DNA from 3 places in the Vibrio sp. 2033 genome. Region 2 is predicted to be linked to each of the others. Evidence: riboswitches for the same ligand, from Rfam matches in the RefSeq annotation. Region 2 holds a riboswitch; each other region holds the start of a gene.
What was found. A riboswitch is a leader RNA that binds a small molecule or an ion and turns the genes downstream of it on or off. The one in region 2 is predicted to bind thiamine pyrophosphate.

Region 1: another riboswitch for thiamine pyrophosphate. It lies ahead of thiB (thiamine ABC transporter substrate binding subunit); the one in region 2 lies ahead of thiD (bifunctional hydroxymethylpyrimidine kinase/phosphomethylpyrimidine kinase).
Region 3: another riboswitch for thiamine pyrophosphate. It lies ahead of thiC (phosphomethylpyrimidine synthase ThiC); the one in region 2 lies ahead of thiD (bifunctional hydroxymethylpyrimidine kinase/phosphomethylpyrimidine kinase).

Annotation. Positions count from the first base shown of each region.
Region 1 is NZ_JAWOVC010000004.1:75,714-81,346, reverse strand. It holds gene thiP (thiamine/thiamine pyrophosphate ABC transporter permease ThiP) at 1-941, opposite strand, end outside; gene thiB (thiamine ABC transporter substrate binding subunit) at 983-1,975, opposite strand; TPP riboswitch at 2,048-2,184, opposite strand; gene R7P74_RS07945 (flavin prenyltransferase UbiX) at 2,222-2,860, opposite strand; gene mpl (UDP-N-acetylmuramate:L-alanyl-gamma-D-glutamyl-meso-diaminopimelate ligase) at 2,866-4,224, opposite strand; gene fbp (class 1 fructose-bisphosphatase) at 4,537-5,553, shown strand.
Region 2 is NZ_JAWOVC010000034.1:14,037-19,669, reverse strand. It holds gene R7P74_RS23125 (TldD/PmbA family protein) at 1-791, opposite strand, end outside; gene R7P74_RS23120 (TldD/PmbA family protein) at 791-2,176, opposite strand; TPP riboswitch at 2,488-2,595, shown strand; gene thiD (bifunctional hydroxymethylpyrimidine kinase/phosphomethylpyrimidine kinase) at 2,693-3,550, shown strand; gene R7P74_RS23110 (ABC transporter ATP-binding protein) at 3,540-4,295, shown strand; partial or broken gene R7P74_RS23105 (ABC transporter permease) at 4,354-5,088, shown strand; gene R7P74_RS23100 (ABC transporter substrate-binding protein) at 5,136-5,633, shown strand, end outside.
Region 3 is NZ_JAWOVC010000027.1:31,999-37,631, forward strand. It holds gene R7P74_RS22205 (HesA/MoeB/ThiF family protein) at 1-622, opposite strand, end outside; gene R7P74_RS22210 (thiamine phosphate synthase) at 609-2,024, opposite strand; gene thiC (phosphomethylpyrimidine synthase ThiC) at 2,024-3,964, opposite strand; TPP riboswitch at 4,128-4,226, opposite strand; gene crcB (fluoride efflux transporter CrcB) at 4,287-4,670, opposite strand; gene R7P74_RS22225 (multicopper oxidase family protein) at 4,794-5,633, opposite strand, start outside.

The DNA.
Region 1 (5,633 bases), on a different contig from region 2:
ACTGTCCAAACTTGTTGGTTGATGCCACTCAGTAACACCATCAATAACGGCGGTATTACCAGTAAAAAGGCACCTATGATCCAAAAGCTATCCCAAGCTTTTGACCACCCATGATCCTTCGTTAAATATTGCTGTACCGATGTGCTTCCAGCACTGATAGAAACAGGCCTTGTTAACTTCTGCACTCCAATAGCAAGCAGTCCACATAACAGCATCTGCCACAGCGCCAATAACGCCCCAGCTTGTAAATCAAAATCAAACTTAATCGCTTGGTAAATGGCCAATTCAATGGTGGTGGATTTTGGCCCGCCCCCCAACGCCATTACAGTGGCAAAACTGGTAAAGCACAACATAAACACCAACCCACAAACGTGGGGAAGCTGCTGCCTTAAACGCGGCCATTCTACCCAGCGAAACTTATCCCAATGGCTCATCCCAAGATGCGCGCAAAGCTTATGCTGCTCGGCAGGAATAGACTCCAAGGCTTGCAGAAGCAATCGTGCCGCGTAAGGTAAATTAAAGAACACATGGGCGAGTAAAATGCCGTTCAAACCGTAAATAGAGAATGGCAGTTTAGTGTCGAAACTTTGCAACCACTGCGCCAACAAACCACTGTTGCCATAAATCGCTAACAGCCCAAAAACACCAACCAAAACCGGCAAAACCAGTGTCGATGCAAACAGCTTAAGCAGTAATGATTTACCAATAAATTGGCGACGCGAAAGTGCGTGCGCTACTGGAATGGCAAAGCCAACACTGAGCAATGTGGAAAGAAACGCTTGGTAGAAACTGAACTTGGTGACATGTTGATAGTACGGGTCGCCCCATACCACAGACACATCAAGTGAAGGGGCTTGAACAATCAAAGCACCTAGGGCAGAAATAACAAAGGTCGCGATGATCATCGCGACCCCTAAACCTATTTTTGGAACAGAATTCAAAGGTAAAACCTATCTCATTCAGATGAGGGTGGAAACGTCAGCTAAAACGTCAATGCGCTTTGCCATTCGCGAATCCAAGACTTACGCATTTTTGCCACTTCATCAGCACTAAAGCTCAACGACTTGCTTGGAACACTCAAAGTTTCAAAACCTTTAGGTAACTCAACGTCAGTGACTGGGTACATCCAGTTACCCGTTGGCATCGCCGATTGGAACTCATCACTTAAAATGAAACTCATAAATTGATCAGCAAGTTCTGAATTTTTTGCCCCTTTCACTTTGGCGGCGACTTCAACTTGCATGTAGTGGCCTTCAGCAAAATTCGCCGTCGCAAACTTCGAATCGTTTTCCGCAATTAAGTGGTACGCAGGTGAGGAGGTGTAAGAAAGCACTAAATCGGACTCACCATTGAGGAACATGGAATACGCTTCAGACCAACCTTTCGTGACCGTTACGGTTTTGCTCGCTAGCTTCTGCCACGCTTGCGTCACATCGTCGCCATAAATAGATTTCATCCATAGCATCAAGCCTTGGCCCGGCGTTGAAGTCCGCGGATCTTGGTAAATCACTTTCAGATCGTCGCGCGTTTCCACCAGCTCTTTCATGCTTTTCGGCGGATTAGTCATTTTCTCTTTGTTGTACACAAACGCGAAGTAGCCGTAATCGTACGGTACAAACGTCGTGTCGCTCCAACCGTTTGGTAACACTGTATTGGACGTATCTACATTGTGCTCGGCAAGCAGACCGGTTTTCTTCGCTTCTGCCATCAGATTGTTATCCAAACCTAATACGATGTCCGCTTTGCTATTACCGCCTTCAAGACGAAGACGATTCAGAATCGACACACCATCGTCCAACGCTACGAAGTTAACGTCACAGCCACATTTTGCTTCAAAAGCTTGCTCGATTTTAGGACCCGGCCCCCAATCTGCGGCAAAAGAGTCGTAGGTATAGATGGTTAATGTGTTTTCAGCGGCAAACGCTGAAGTAGAGGTGATTGCAGCTAAGGCAATCAGATTTAGAGTGGGTTTCACTGCTCGCTCTCCATGAGTATTTCAGAGAAATAAGTTGAGCGGCACAGGGTTTGAGGCGGCTATTAAGGACTTCCAATATCCAGACTCAATTCCTACGCCAGCATTATCTGGTTCAGGTAATACGGGTCCCTAGTTAAACACTTAGGTCTCAGCGCCCCAATGCATTGATTGACTCAATGCTAAATGGGTTTGCTCCCCGATGAGTTGGATGGATTGTAAAGGTATTTGAGTGGTTACACAATCAGCTCACGAGCGCTGGTCATAACCCCAACGAGGCACCAAACCTTGCTCAATACCTAAGTGGTCAAGAATTCTCGCCACCATAAAATCCACTAAGTCTTCAATACTCTTTGGCTGATGATAGAAGCCTGGAGCTGCTGGCATGATGGTGACGCCCATTTGCGACAGTTTGTGCATGTTCTCCAGATGTAGCGTTGAAAATGGTGTTTCGCGAACCACGAGCAACAGCTGCCCGCGCTCTTTCATTACCACATCAGCGGCCCGCTCGATCAAGTTATCTGACATACCATGCGCAATCGCTGCAACGCTTCCCGCAGAACATGGGCAAACCACCATTTGCTTGGGTGCAGCAGAACCAGACGCAACCGGCGAGAACCAATCGTCTTTACCGCAAACGGTGATGTTATTTGGATTGCAGTTCAGGTGCTCTACTAATGCTTGCTGCGCCGCTTCTGGGCCACTTGGTAGCTTAAGATTATGCTCGGTTGCCATCACAACACGAGCCGCCGAAGAAATCAGAACGTAGACATGATAATCCGCCGCAACCAAGCATTCTAAAAGACGAAGGCCGTAGGGAGCACCAGAAGCACCCGTTAATGCCAACGTGATGGCTTTTTTATGAGAGGGTTGTGTTTTGTTTTGCATATCAATCAGGCTTTTTGTTTTAACTGCTCAAGAAGTTTTCCGTGAATACCACCAAAGCCACCGTTGCTCATGACTAGAATTTGGTCACCTGGTCGCGCACGTTCGACGATCTTGGCTACAAAGTTATCTATATCCGCATCGACAAACGCTGGCTGTGTGCATTGGTCGGCAATGTCTTGCACAGACCACTCGATATTATCTGGCTGGAACAAGAAGACTTCATCTGCACTGTGTAGTGACTCTGCAAGTGTGTTTTTGTGTACGCCACGCTTCATGGTGGCAGAACGCGGCTCTAACACAGCAAGGATGCGTTTTTCACCTACCTTGTTACGCAAACCACCGACTGTAAGTTCAATTGCCGTTGGGTGATGCGCAAAATCATCGTAAACCGTCACACCTTGTTCTTCACCTTTCAGCTCTAAACGGCGCTTGGTATTGATGAAACGCCCTAATGCTTGGCAAGCAAGATCCGGAGTGACTCCAACATGTCGTGCAGCAGCGATTGCCATCAGCGCATTATCCACATTGTGGTCACCCACCAAATTCCATTCGACGGTACCAACCTTCTCGCCTTGCAACGCAACGTCAAATTTTGAGCCATCAAGCACTAATTTGTGCGCTTGCCAGTCACCATCAACACCTGAAAACTGCTTTTCTGTCCAGCAACCACGCTCTAATACATCCGCTAACGCTTGATCCTGCCTCGGCGCTAAGATCAATCCATTGCCCGGTACAGTTCGCACTAAATGATGGAATTGGCGTTTGATCGCTTCTAGATCATCGAAGATATCAGCATGATCGAACTCAAGGTTATTCATGATTAAAGTGCGAGGATGGTAATGCACAAACTTAGAACGCTTATCGAAAAAAGCACTGTCATATTCGTCCGCTTCAACGACAAAAAACATACTTTCACCCAAACGAGCAGACACTCCGAAGTTACCGAGTACCCCACCGACTAAGAAACCCGGTTGATAACCACAATCTTCAAGTATCCAAGCAAGCATGCTCGACGTGGTCGTTTTCCCATGTGTACCCGATACCGCCAATACCCAACGATCATGCAGCAAAAACTCGTTGAGCCACTGCGGGCCAGAGGTGTAACGCATGTTAGTGTTGAGCACATGCTCGACACAAGGGTTACCACGGCTCATCGCATTACCAATCACCACAAGATCTGGTTGAGGGTCGAGTTGAGACGGGTCAAAGCCTTCAATAATTTCAATACCTTGAGACTCAAGCAGTGTGCTCATTGGCGGATAAACGTTGGCATCAGAACCAGTGACTTTATGTCCTAATTGGCGCGCTAGAATCGCTGCGCCGCCCATAAATGTGCCACAGATACCCAAGATATGAATGTGCATAAGCTAAACCTTGTAATGCGTTTTTTAATGCTTTCATTATCGCGATTACCGCCTGAAAAGCGAGTGACTTTAGCCTTCTTCTTGCAGTCCCTTTCACAAATATGACAAGGTTGAACACAGACTGTACAACCTCTTGCTTACTGATGAATCCCTCAAACAAGTCTACAAATAAATTGAGATCTCAAACAGTTACTTCATTACCATTAAAAAGATCTGCGACTTAAACTTACATCCAGCGCAATCGTTTAACATCCATAAAGAGATGCTCACTTGCGCACTACCCCCAATGAAATGAAAATGTAAGGATTAACCATGTCAGGACTGCGCACCCTAGGCGAGTTCATTGTCGAAAAACAAGCGGATTTCCCCCACGCTAGCGGTGATCTATCATCCCTTTTAGCCTCCATTCGTTTAGCTGCAAAAATCGTTAACCGCGAAATCAACGCAGCGGGTCTCGGTGATATCACTGGTGCTGTAGGCACGGAAAATGTCCAAGGTGAAGATCAGCAAAAGCTCGATGTTTACGCGAACGATAAGTTCAAAGCCGCGCTTGAAGCTCGTGATCAAGTGTGTGGCGTTGCCAGTGAAGAAGAAGACGAAGCAGTTGCGTTCAATAAAGAACTCAACCAAAACGCCAAATATGTAGTACTGATGGACCCACTTGATGGTTCTTCTAACATCGATGTGAACGTCTCTGTTGGTACTATCTTCTCGATTTACCGTCGTGTTTCTCCAATCGGTACTCCACCAACTGAAGAAGACTTCCTACAACCTGGTCACAAGCAAGTGGCTGCGGGCTACGTGATTTACGGCTCCTCCACCATGTTGGTATACACAACTGGTAACGGCGTAAACGGCTTTACTTACGACCCATCTATCGGCAGCTTCTGTCTTTCTCATGAAAACATGATGATTCCTGATGATGGTAAGATCTACTCCATCAACGAAGGTAATTACATTCGTTTCCCTCAAGGGGTGAAGAAGTACATCAAGTACTGCCAAGAAAACGTGCCAGAAGACGGTCGCCCATACACTTCTCGCTACATTGGCTCGCTGGTTGCTGATTTCCACCGCAACCTACTGAAAGGTGGTATCTACCTTTACCCAAGCACACAAAGCCACCCACAAGGCAAGCTACGCCTGCTTTACGAATGTAACCCTATGGCATTCCTCATTGAGCAAGCTGGGGGCATTGCATCGGACGGCGTGAATCGCATTATGGACATCAAGCCTACTGAGTTGCACCAGCGTGTACCTTTCTTTGTGGGTTCGAAGAACATGGTTCGCAAAGTTGAAGAGTTCCTTGAACTGCACCGCGACGAAGAATAATTTCAGACCTTTGTCCAACGCGGCAGGTGTTTACCTGCCGCGTTTTTGTCGCTAAAGTGAAACGCGAATTTATCATCAGA
Region 2 (5,633 bases):
TCACCCAGTGGCGTAATGCCTTTCATCGCGCTTACGCCAGAGAAAGCACTGCCGAAAGCACCGAATAAACTTGCCAGCGCATTGATGTGGAAAATAGCGGGGTAGTTACCCGTCGCAACCGGTACACCTTCAAGAAGATCACGAGCAAGCTTGTAACCGCCTTCTATACAATAAGCTGGAGCCAACTCATCAAAACGGCGACCTAGCGACATTCTTCCCGCCATCGACTGTTTGCCGTCTTTTTCAAACAAGGTATACGCGTAACAAGTGAACGATCGCTCGAAATGTTGACATAACGTACCTTGAGTATTCGCGATGATGAGCTGAGTTTCACCGTCACTGTAACCATTGTATGGTGCGCTAGAAGCGTGAGGCAGAGCCACTACGCCTTGCTCAAGTGCGAGAGACAGTTCAATTTTTTCATCAACCGAAGTTGTGTCTTCTTGAGCAATCTCAGCCACGTCAGTCGTGATTTGGCTGTTCACACAACTAATGGTCTGATGTTCATCTTGCTTGGAAAAACGAGCGCTTTGCAGTGCATTAGTCAGCATCAAATCTAAGCTTGGTTGTTCTAACGACTCAGAATAGCTCGTTGCAACACGCGCATCTTTCACAACACGAACACCCAGCACTTGGCTTGAGCTTACTTTGTACTCATCCAGCTTTCCTTGGTTCGCTTTCAGAGAAAAGCTGCTGTTGCGGTTTACAATGACGTCCGCTTCTGCACCTTGGCGTTTTGCTTCTGATAGGACGTAATCAACCGCATTAAGAAGTTGTTGTTCTTGGCTCATTAGTTACCGCCTCCTACCAGAATGTTATCGACTTTCAGTGTTGGCTGACCGACTGTTGTTGGTACTGAACCACTTACGGAACCACACATGCCCGGCGCAAGTGCCATGTCTTTGCCGACCATGCTGATTTCTTTCAACACTTTTGGACCCGTGCTGATCAGCGTTGCTGTTTTCAGAGGCTTGGTGATTTTGCCATTTTCAATGAGATAAGCTTCACGAACAGCAAAGTTAAACTCACCCGTACCCGGTTGAACCGAGCCACCGCCCATCTTCTTCGCATAGATACCACGCTCGATGCCTGCCAGCATGTCATCAAGTGAATGCTCGCCCTCTTCGATAAAGGTATTACGCATACGCGAGGTTGGTGCGAACTTGTAGTTTTGACGACGACCAGAACCCGTAGGTTCGTAACCTGTCTTCATGCCACCCATTTTATCGACCATAAAGCTGGTTAGCTTACCGTCTTTGATCAATTGGGTACGCTGAGTCTTCATGCCTTCGTCATCAACATGAATCGAGCCCCATTCGTTGGTCATGGTGCCATCATCGACTGCATTCACCGCGGTGTGAGCAACCATTTCGCCCATCTTGTCGTGGAATACTGATGCTTTCTTCGCAACTGAAGTGGTTTCTAGCAAGTGACCACATGCTTCATGGAAGATAACGCCGCCAAAGCCGTTACCAATCACCACCGGCATTTCACCCGATGGACAAGCATCCGCGCCAAGTTTTACTAACGCTTGCTGCGCGATAGTTTGACCTAGCTCTTTGGCATCAAGCTGTTCACTGAATTCCCAACCAGCAAGAGCGCCAGGACCTTCCATACCAGAAGACTGCTCATTACCTTTTTGCGCGACAGTGTTACCAGCAACACGAATGTAGTGGCGAGTATCGTCAACGTGTAGACCTTCTGAGTTGAAGATAGACACTTGTTGCTCGCGCTGAAGAACGCTGCCAATAAACTGGCTGATATGCTCACTCTCAGCACGTGCGGCTTGGTCAACTTTCAATAGAAACGCGATTTTTGAATCTAGGTTAGCATCCTTACTTAGCGGCATGCGGCAACCATGTTGGATTGGGTAGCGGTTCAAATTCAAAGAACCCGCTGACGCGATTTGCTCACGCTTGTCTTTTGCAGCAAGCAGCGAGGTTACGCGCTTTAGTTCGGCTTCATCTGTGCTGTTGGTGTAACCGTAAAGCACCTTATGACCGAAAAAAAGACGAATACCGATACCAAAATCGATACCCGAGTTAACCTTATCCACTTCACCAGATGCGATCTGGACAGTGTTGGTTTGGTGATGTTCAACGAATAGTTCAGCGAAATCAGCCCCCAAAAAGAGAGCATGATCGATCACTGACTTCGCTGTTACAGAATTAAGCATGAAGTCTCCTTGCTCGATGATCGTCTTAGCCTTCCTAATTAACTGTGAAAAAGTTCAACAAAGTTAAATTGGCAACACGTTAAATTTTAACAGTTTTTTAACCTTGTTTTGTGCTAATCCTTGCTTAACGAGACCACGATTATTTATTAAATATTCCAGGTTCTGCTCATTCACCAGAGCGTTGCACTAGTAAATTCCACCCAGCAAACCATTTAGGTGCTTACTTTATCACTCACCTCGCATAATTGAATACTCATTATAATTACGCTCAAAAAACGTATCCCTTCCGCAATGGTCCTGCTATCATCCGAACGAAATAGTCGGGGGGCCACACGACAAGTGTTGGCTGAGATCGAAATTCGAGACCCGTTGAACCTGATTCAGTTAGCACTGACGTAGGGAACTATGCACACTTTGCCTTTCGTCGCCCCTCTTAGGTAAGCGATAGCGATCGAAAAATCGATCTATCTGCAACGGTCAAAGTCAGTTCCTATACGTCTTGTAGTAGGAGCGACCATGACGCAGCAATCACAACCTCATTCACATCAAACGCCAGCCTTGCCTACCCCTGTTGTCTTAACCATCGCAGGCTCCGACAGCGGCGGCGGCGCAGGCATCCAAGCCGATATCAAAGCGATGTCCGCAACTGGCAGCTTTGCCTGCTCAGTGATTACCGCCATCACCTCACAAAACACGCAAGGCGTTTCTGCGATTTTCCCTATTCCTCTTGATCACGTTGAAACCCAACTCGATGCAGTGTTTACCGATCTCAATATTGTGGCGGTAAAAGTCGGCATGCTGGCGGATTCGAACATCATTAAAGTCGTTGCTAACAAGATTAAGCAATACCAACCTAAACATCTTGTGATTGATCCCGTCATGGTCGCCACCAGCGGCGATTTGCTACTTGAGCAATCAGCAATCAGCACATTAAAAGAAGAACTAATTCCACTGGCAGACATCATCACTCCTAACCTGCCAGAAGGTGCAGCATTGACGGGTAAGCCAGTGCCTCAATCAGAATCTGAAATGAACGATATGATTACCGACCTTCGTGCACTTGGTGCCAAAGCTATTCTGCTCAAAGGCGGTCATCTTGAAGAAAATGAAAACAGCAACGATCTGCTGATCATGCAAGACTGTGCCGAGTTAATCAGCGCCAAGCGTTTTCCGACCAAAAACACACACGGTACGGGCTGTACACTGTCTTCCGCCATTGCGTCTTACCTTAGCCAAGGCAACAACCTACACAAAGCGGTGCACCTTGGTAAGCAGTACATCAGCCAAGCTATCGCACACGCTGATGAATTGGATGTCGGTAAAGGTCACGGCCCTGTGAATCACTTCTTTGCGGGTCATACCTATGTTCGCTAACGCGATTGGCATTCAGCTTTCCGATGCTAGCCTGCGATACAAAGATAGCCAAACACCGACTTTAGCAGGAATGAACATGACCATTCCCGTCGGTAAATGGACGGTATTACTCGGACGAAGTGGCTGCGGGAAAACCACAATATTGCGTTACTTAGCTGGCCTACTGGATGACCAAGTTGACTGGCATGGCGAACTCATCACAACCGATGGCGCTGCACTGCATGACCGTATCGCTTACATGGCTCAACAGGATTTATTGCTACCGTGGTTGAATGTGTTAGACAACGTCTGCCTCAGTTCTCGATTTTCTCAAGAGCAAGCACCAGAGCAAAATAGACAACGTGCACTGACTTTACTCAGCCAAGTGGGACTCGCCGATTACGCGGATGCTAAGCCAGCTCAGCTCTCTGGCGGTATGAGACAGCGTGTTGCCCTTGCTCGTACTCTGATGCAAGACAAGCCTCTGGTTCTGATGGATGAGCCCTTCTCTGCGCTGGACGCGGTTACTCGCCATAAGTTGCAAACCTTGTCTGCCGAATTATTGAAAGATAAGACGGTTGTTCTGATTACCCACGACCCACAAGAAGCGGTGCGATTAGCTCATCAACTCTATGTATTGCAAGGCTCACCTGCGCAAGCTCAGCACTTGGTTGTTCCGGGTTCTACGCCTCCACGAGTTCTCGATGGAGAATGCGCGGCGCTACAACAAGCGATTTTGGACCAATTGGAGAAAGACTATGAGTGATATGACTCAGTACAACTCCGTTTCGGCACGTATTGGTAAAAAAGAAAGCGTGACACATCCGGCTCTGCGCTTGGTCATCAGCACTGCGGTGATCTTGGGATTGTGGCAGTTGGTCGTGGTGATATTCGATATGCCAAGCTTCATCTTACCTTCACCAATTGAAGTGCTGGATAGATTGGTCACTCGTTACGATGTCCTGCTCAAACATACTTGGGTTACCGCGCAAGAGATTTTACTTGGCTTGGCGCTTGGATTATCAATGGGTTTGCTGTTCGCATTGCAAATGCTGATGTTCGAGCCGCTCAAGCGTTGGTTACTGCCCATTCTGATTGCTAGCCAAGCGATCCCTGTGTTCGCCATCGCGCCAGTGCTCATGCTTTGGCTTGGTTACGGCATTGCATCGAAAGTTGTCATGGCGGCGATCATCATCTTTTTCCCCGTCACGACATGTTGCTATGACGGTTTGCGCAATACACCAACAGGTTACCTCGATCTTGCCAAGACCATGGGCGCGTCGAAATGGCAGCTACTTCGTCATATTCAATTGCCAGCCGCACTACCAACTTTAGCTTCAGGTATTCGTGTTGCCGTCGTTATTGCGCCAATTGGAGCAGTGGTCGGTGAGTGGGTAGGTTCAAGTGAAGGCTTGGGTTATCTGATGCTCCAAGCTAACGCTCGAATGATCATTGATGAGATGTTTGCAGCGCTGTTTATCCTCGCCGTGCTGTCTATCTCACTCTACTTCATCACCGATAAATTATTGAAAAAAGCCATCCCTTGGGAAAGCAAGTAATTGCCGAAAATAACCAAAGGAAATTGGGAAAGAAAAGGAAGAACCCCGTGAATAAAAACAAACTTATGAGCGCTGCTGCTCTACTCGCTTCAGTGGTATCAACCAACGTGCTTGCCGCTGAAAAAGAGATGACACTGATGTTGGATTGGTTCGTCAATCCAAACCATGGTCCTATCGTGATTGCCAAAGAGCGCGGTTACTTCAAAGAACAAGGTTTGAAGGTCAACATTCAAGAGCCGGCAGATCCAAGCACGCCACCTAAGTTGGTCGCGGCGGGTAAAGTCGACATGGCGATTTCTTACCAACCAAGCCTAACTATCGATGTCGCGGCGGGTTTGCCACTAATCCGCTCTGCGACTTTGATTGCTACGCCACTCAACACGTTGATGGTGCTGGATAACGGTAAGAATGAAAACCTTGGCGACTTGAAAGGCAAGAAGATCGGTATTGCGATCGCAGGCAACGAAGAAGCGACAATCGGCACCATGCTAGCGCAAGAAAACGTGAAGTTTTCTGACGTACAAATCATCAACGTAGGTTGGGCG
Region 3 (5,633 bases), on a different contig from region 2:
TGCCAAGTGTACCCACCACCGGACCGACGACACCGCTCTCACTGCACTTTTGCGTTTGCGGTAATTCGTCGAACGGATACAAACAGCGGTAACAGGCTTTACTCTGCGCTTCTTGTTCACTTGGTGTTTGGTAATCAAAGACAGCGAATTGCCCTTGCCAACCAATTGCCGCCGCCGAGATGAGCGGCGTATTTTGCTCGAAACAAACTTGGTTAATTAGCTGGCGCGTTGGCATGTTATCGGTGCAGTCGAGCACCACATCCGCTAGCATCACCTCAAGCTGCAGCTGTGCTTTGTCTAATCGCTTATTAAGAGCGCGAATTTGAACCATAGAATTAAGGTCAGTCAGTTGCTTTACAGTCGCTTTTGTTTTCGCAACTTGGAGGTCTTGTTCGCGATAAATGATCTGGCGTTGCAGGTTACTGCTATCAACTTCATCGTCATCGACCACAACCAATTTACCAACACCCGCTGATGCCAAGTACAAACTCGCTGCGCTCCCTAACCCACCACAACCGATGATCAGCACATGCGATTTGCTCAAACGCTCTTGCCCACTTTCAGCAATTTCAGGCAGAGCTACTTGGCGTTGATAGCGAAGGAACTGCTTATCCGTGAGCATTCTCGCCTCTCTTGGTATGCGCTAATTCACTATTCTGATCAGTAAACGTTAGCTGTCTTTCTTTCATCAGTTGTGCAAAGAACTCAATGACGGACTGAGGTGATTCTGCCAACGTAATAGCTCGCACAACTGCCAAACTAGAGACGCCCATGCGCCAAACTTGGTCTGCATTAGATTGGTCAATACCACCAATCGCAACCGTCGGAAAGCCAAGCACATAGTCACTTACTTCTTTGTCTTTTGAAGTTCTGAAAGCAGCCTCTGTATTTGTATAAGGAATGCTATCAATCAGCTTTTGATACAAAGCCAAGCGCACCAAACCTTGTGGTTTCGATGGCATCTGTTTTGTGGTGGTTGGGAAAATATGCCCTAGCGCGATGTAACTAGGATGAATTTGTACGATGCGCAGTAGCTCATAATAACCATGAGTAGAAAGACCAAGACGAATGCCGGCTTTAGTTATCTGAGCCAAATTCGATTCTTCTATGTCTTCTTGTCCTAGGTGAACGCCATAAGCGCCATGCTTGATTGACAACTGCCAGTAGTCATTTATGAACACTTGTGCTTGATACTGACGACCTAGCTCAATTGCTCGAATGATCTGTTGTTCTAAATCGGCTTGTTGTGGGTTCTTGATTCGCAGTTGAATAGTGTTGATGCCTAGTGGCAGTAGACGCTCAATCCAAGCAACATCATCAACGACTGGATAGAGCCCTAGACTTTGCTTAGTCAGAGTTGGAAAGCTAACGCTCTCGCCTTGTGCAGACCAACCAACTTGAATACCTAGTCGGTTATCCTCCAGTACAGGTGTGGGGAAATCATCAAATTGGTCAGCCCACCGAGTAGATCTTCCCTCATCAAGGTTGTCATTCAACAGTGTTTCACGTGAAACATTCGCTTGCTGAGTTAGCATTCCTCGAGCAAGTGTTAACGCATCTTCGATAGGAAAATCGAGTACTGTCAGCGTTACTATCCAAGCAAGGTGATGTTCAGGATTGAACATTGCGTTGAATTTGGACTTAACGGAAAGCGCTCTCACTTCGTTGTTAATTGGGTGACGCCAGATATCAAGCTGAAGCACTTTCTCCTTTTCATCGGATACCTGCGTATCAGCAATGCCAATATAAATCGCTTTCGACGGTTGCTTAGCACACGCTTCTACCGATAAAGCAGAGCGGTAATGGAACACAAATGAACTCTCATGCTCAGAGTCATAACCATCAATAAGATCTGTCGTTATACGTGTGGTCTGTTGGTCGCGAACAAGCTGAATAGATTGAGTTGGGCTCACACCCAACTCAATGTCTTCGATGCTAAAACCCTGTTCTTTCGCCAACAACAAACATTGCTGAACTAAACCAGTCAGTTCAATCAATGATGACGGAATAAGGATTTTGCTCATTAGTCACTTACCTCGGCATGTGCTGCTGGGTGGTATAGTTCAGAACCTGACTCTCTAAATTCTTGCGATTTCTGACGCATCCCCTCAAGAGGATCATCCAGCATTTTGATCGATATAGCTTGGTCCGCAGCAACTTGCTCAGTGTCTTTCGCATACTCTCGTACCTCTTGCGAGATCTTCATCGAGCAGAACTTTGGTCCACACATCGAACAGAAGTGAGCAACTTTGCCGGACTCTTGAGGCAAGGTTTCATCATGGAAAGCACGAGCAGTATCTGGGTCGAGCGACAAGTTAAATTGATCTTCCCAACGGAACTCGAAGCGAGCTTTAGAAAGCGCATTATCACGAACTTGAGCGCCAGGGTGCCCTTTCGCTAAATCAGCGGCGTGCGCAGCAAGCTTGTAAGTGATCATGCCTACTTTCACGTCTTCTTTGTTTGGTAAGCCAAGATGCTCTTTAGGAGTTACGTAGCAAAGCATTGCACAGCCATACCAACCAATCATGGCAGCGCCGATGCCTGAAGTAATATGGTCGTAACCAGGAGCGACGTCTGTCGTCAGCGGACCAAGGGTATAGAAAGGAGCCTCATGACAGTGCTCTAACTGCTCTTCCATGTTCTCTTTGATCATATGCATTGGAACATGACCAGGACCTTCGATTATCACCTGTACGTCGTATTCCCACGCTATCTTGGTCAACTCACCAAGAGTGCGAAGCTCTGCAAATTGCGCTTCGTCGTTAGCATCGGCTACCGAGCCAGGGCGCAGACCATCACCAAGAGATAGTGCGACATCGTACTTAGCACAGATTTCACAGATCTCTCGGAAGTGGGTATATAAGAAGCTTTCTTGGTGATGCGCTAAACACCATTTCGCGATGATAGAACCACCACGAGAGACGATGCCAGTAACGCGTTTTGCAGTCATTGGCACATAACGAAGTAGTAAACCGGCATGGATAGTAAAGTAGTCAACGCCCTGCTCTGCTTGCTCAATCAGGGTATCGCGCATCACTTCCCAGTTAAGGTTTTCCGCAACACCGTTCACTTTCTCAAGCGCTTGGTACATTGGCACGGTACCGATCGGAACCGGACTGTTACGTAGAATCCACTCGCGAGTTTCGTGAATATTGCGTCCAGTAGAGAGATCCATAACGGTATCGCCACCCCAGCGCGTCGCCCACACTAGTTTCTCTACTTCTTCTTCAATCGAAGAAGTGACCGATGAGTTACCGATGTTGGCGTTCACTTTGACCAAAAAGTTACGCCCAATGATCATTGGTTCGGATTCTGGGTGGTTGATATTAGAAGGGATAATAGCGCGACCTTCGGCGACTTCTTTACGCACAAACTCTGCAGTAATGTCCTTTGGTAGGTTCGCACCAAAGCTTTGACCCGGATGCTGTTGATTCAGCACTTCATCGCGATACTTGGCACGCCCCATGTTTTCACGCAGCGCGATATATTCCATTTCTGGGGTAATAATACCTTTGCGAGCATAGTGCAATTGGGTCACACAATGGCCATCTTTGGCACGTCGAATACGTGGTAGATTACCGTAACGAAGATCGTCTAGTGTTTCGTCTTCTAAGCGTTCTTTGGTGTACACCGAGCTTACTTCATCAAGTAGCTCAGTATCGGCACGCTCTTCAATCCACCCTTCTCTCAGCTTAGGTAAGCCGCTATAGAGGTCTATGGTGTGCTCTGGATCTGTGTATACACCCGAGGTATCGTAAACGCGTACTGGCTCATTAGGCTCGAAAATAGGCGCTTCTTTTGTGCCTCCAATAAGGCTATCGGCGAGTGATATTTCACGCATTGGCACACGAATATCTGGACGTGAGCCTTCTACGTAGACTTTGCTTGAATTGGGGTACGGTTGTACCGAGAGTGTATCAATGAACTGTTTTGCTTCCAGTCTCGCTTGTTTGCGACTCGACATAGCATTTTTCCTTGCTTTGTTATACTAGATAAAAAGTAATTGGATAAAAATGCTTGGCGGATAGATGCGACAAGAGGAGTCAAATTAAGGCTAGTTAAAGCTTACGATATTTGCCTGTAACAACATTCGACTTTTGATAGATCAACCAGAAAGAACTCCGGTGTGAATATCTTCTCTTGTTCCCTTCGCAGATTCTAATCTGATCAGGTTCAACGGATCCCGAATTAACGGTCTCAGCCTTATGGCACTCCGACAAGTGATGTCAGTATATAAAAACGGCTTGGTGAAACCAAGCCGACCTGTTCAATTTTTAACTACTTTGCTAGCTGCGCATCAATAATTGAAAGCCTATCCACGCAGCTGAAATACTTAACACGACATTCAACAATACGTTCAACCCCATCTTAAAGAAAGCGCCCTGCTGCATAAGCAACACATTATCCATCGAGAAGGTGGAAAACGTCGTTAGTGCCCCTAAAAAACCCAAGCCAATCACTTGTCGCCAAGGTTCCGTTGCCAAAAGTTCATTATCGAAAGCTGCTATCAATAAGCCCATCATAAATGAGCCAACAACGTTAACGGTTAACGTACCATATGGAAAACCACGCCCCAATAAAATGACACAAAGTTCAGAAATTAAGTAACGAGAACATGCACCAAATGCACCACCCAATGCAATAAAACCCAAAACGGATAGTTGTCCCATAATTCCCCCAGAAAATTTAATGGCGACATTGTAATCAAATTTACGGCAATAGTGATTATACAATCTTAGAATTCAGCAAAGTATAGCGCTTAAAACTTATCAAGATTTTAAAAGTTACAGGAGTCACTTTACTTCAATGTAACCCATCAAACCCGTCTTCATATGTTCAATTACATGACAATGGTACATCCAACGCCCTGGGTTATCTGCAACAAATGCCGCTTTCGCACTGCCGTTTTTTCCAAGTAAGACCGTATCGGTATGAAACGGTTCGTCGAGTTTTTTGCCATCTAACTCAAGAACCGTAAATGTGTGTCCATGAAGATGAATAGGATGATGATATTGGGTGACGTTCTTTAGGTTGAAGATATAGGTTTTTCCCATCTCCAATGTTGAAAGCGGCGCTGGAATATTATCTTTGCTCATTCCCTCCCAAGCCCGTTTGTTCATCAGCCAGAACTTAGGTATCGCTTTGCCCGATTTATCAGCAGGAGTGATCGCCCCCTCCCACTCAAACACATAATCGATTTGCTCTGCATTTTTCAAATCGAGAGCTGGCACAGGGTTGAGAGGTAATAAAGGCAGTTTCTGGTTGCTCGGCAAGTCAGACTCAACAACGTCAAACTCGCACAAAGGGAATGGGAAGCGTCCTTTCATTTGACGCACATAAACACGTGTTCCAGCCTTCGGAGCAATCAATCCGACATCTAACCTCATTCCTGGACCAATTTTATGCTGAGTGAGCTTATAAGGCGTTTTAACAGGGTTACCATCAATAGCAATAACCCAAGCCTCTGCACCTTCAATAGCGATCGGGTAAGTAATGGTGTTATCGACGTTAGCAATTCTTAATCGCGTGGTAGCATTCTGCTTCAGCGTATAAACAGGTTCATGCACACCATTGACGCTACTCCACTCTCCGGGAGTCCCCATACGAGCGCTCAAGCGCGGTACCATAAGGTT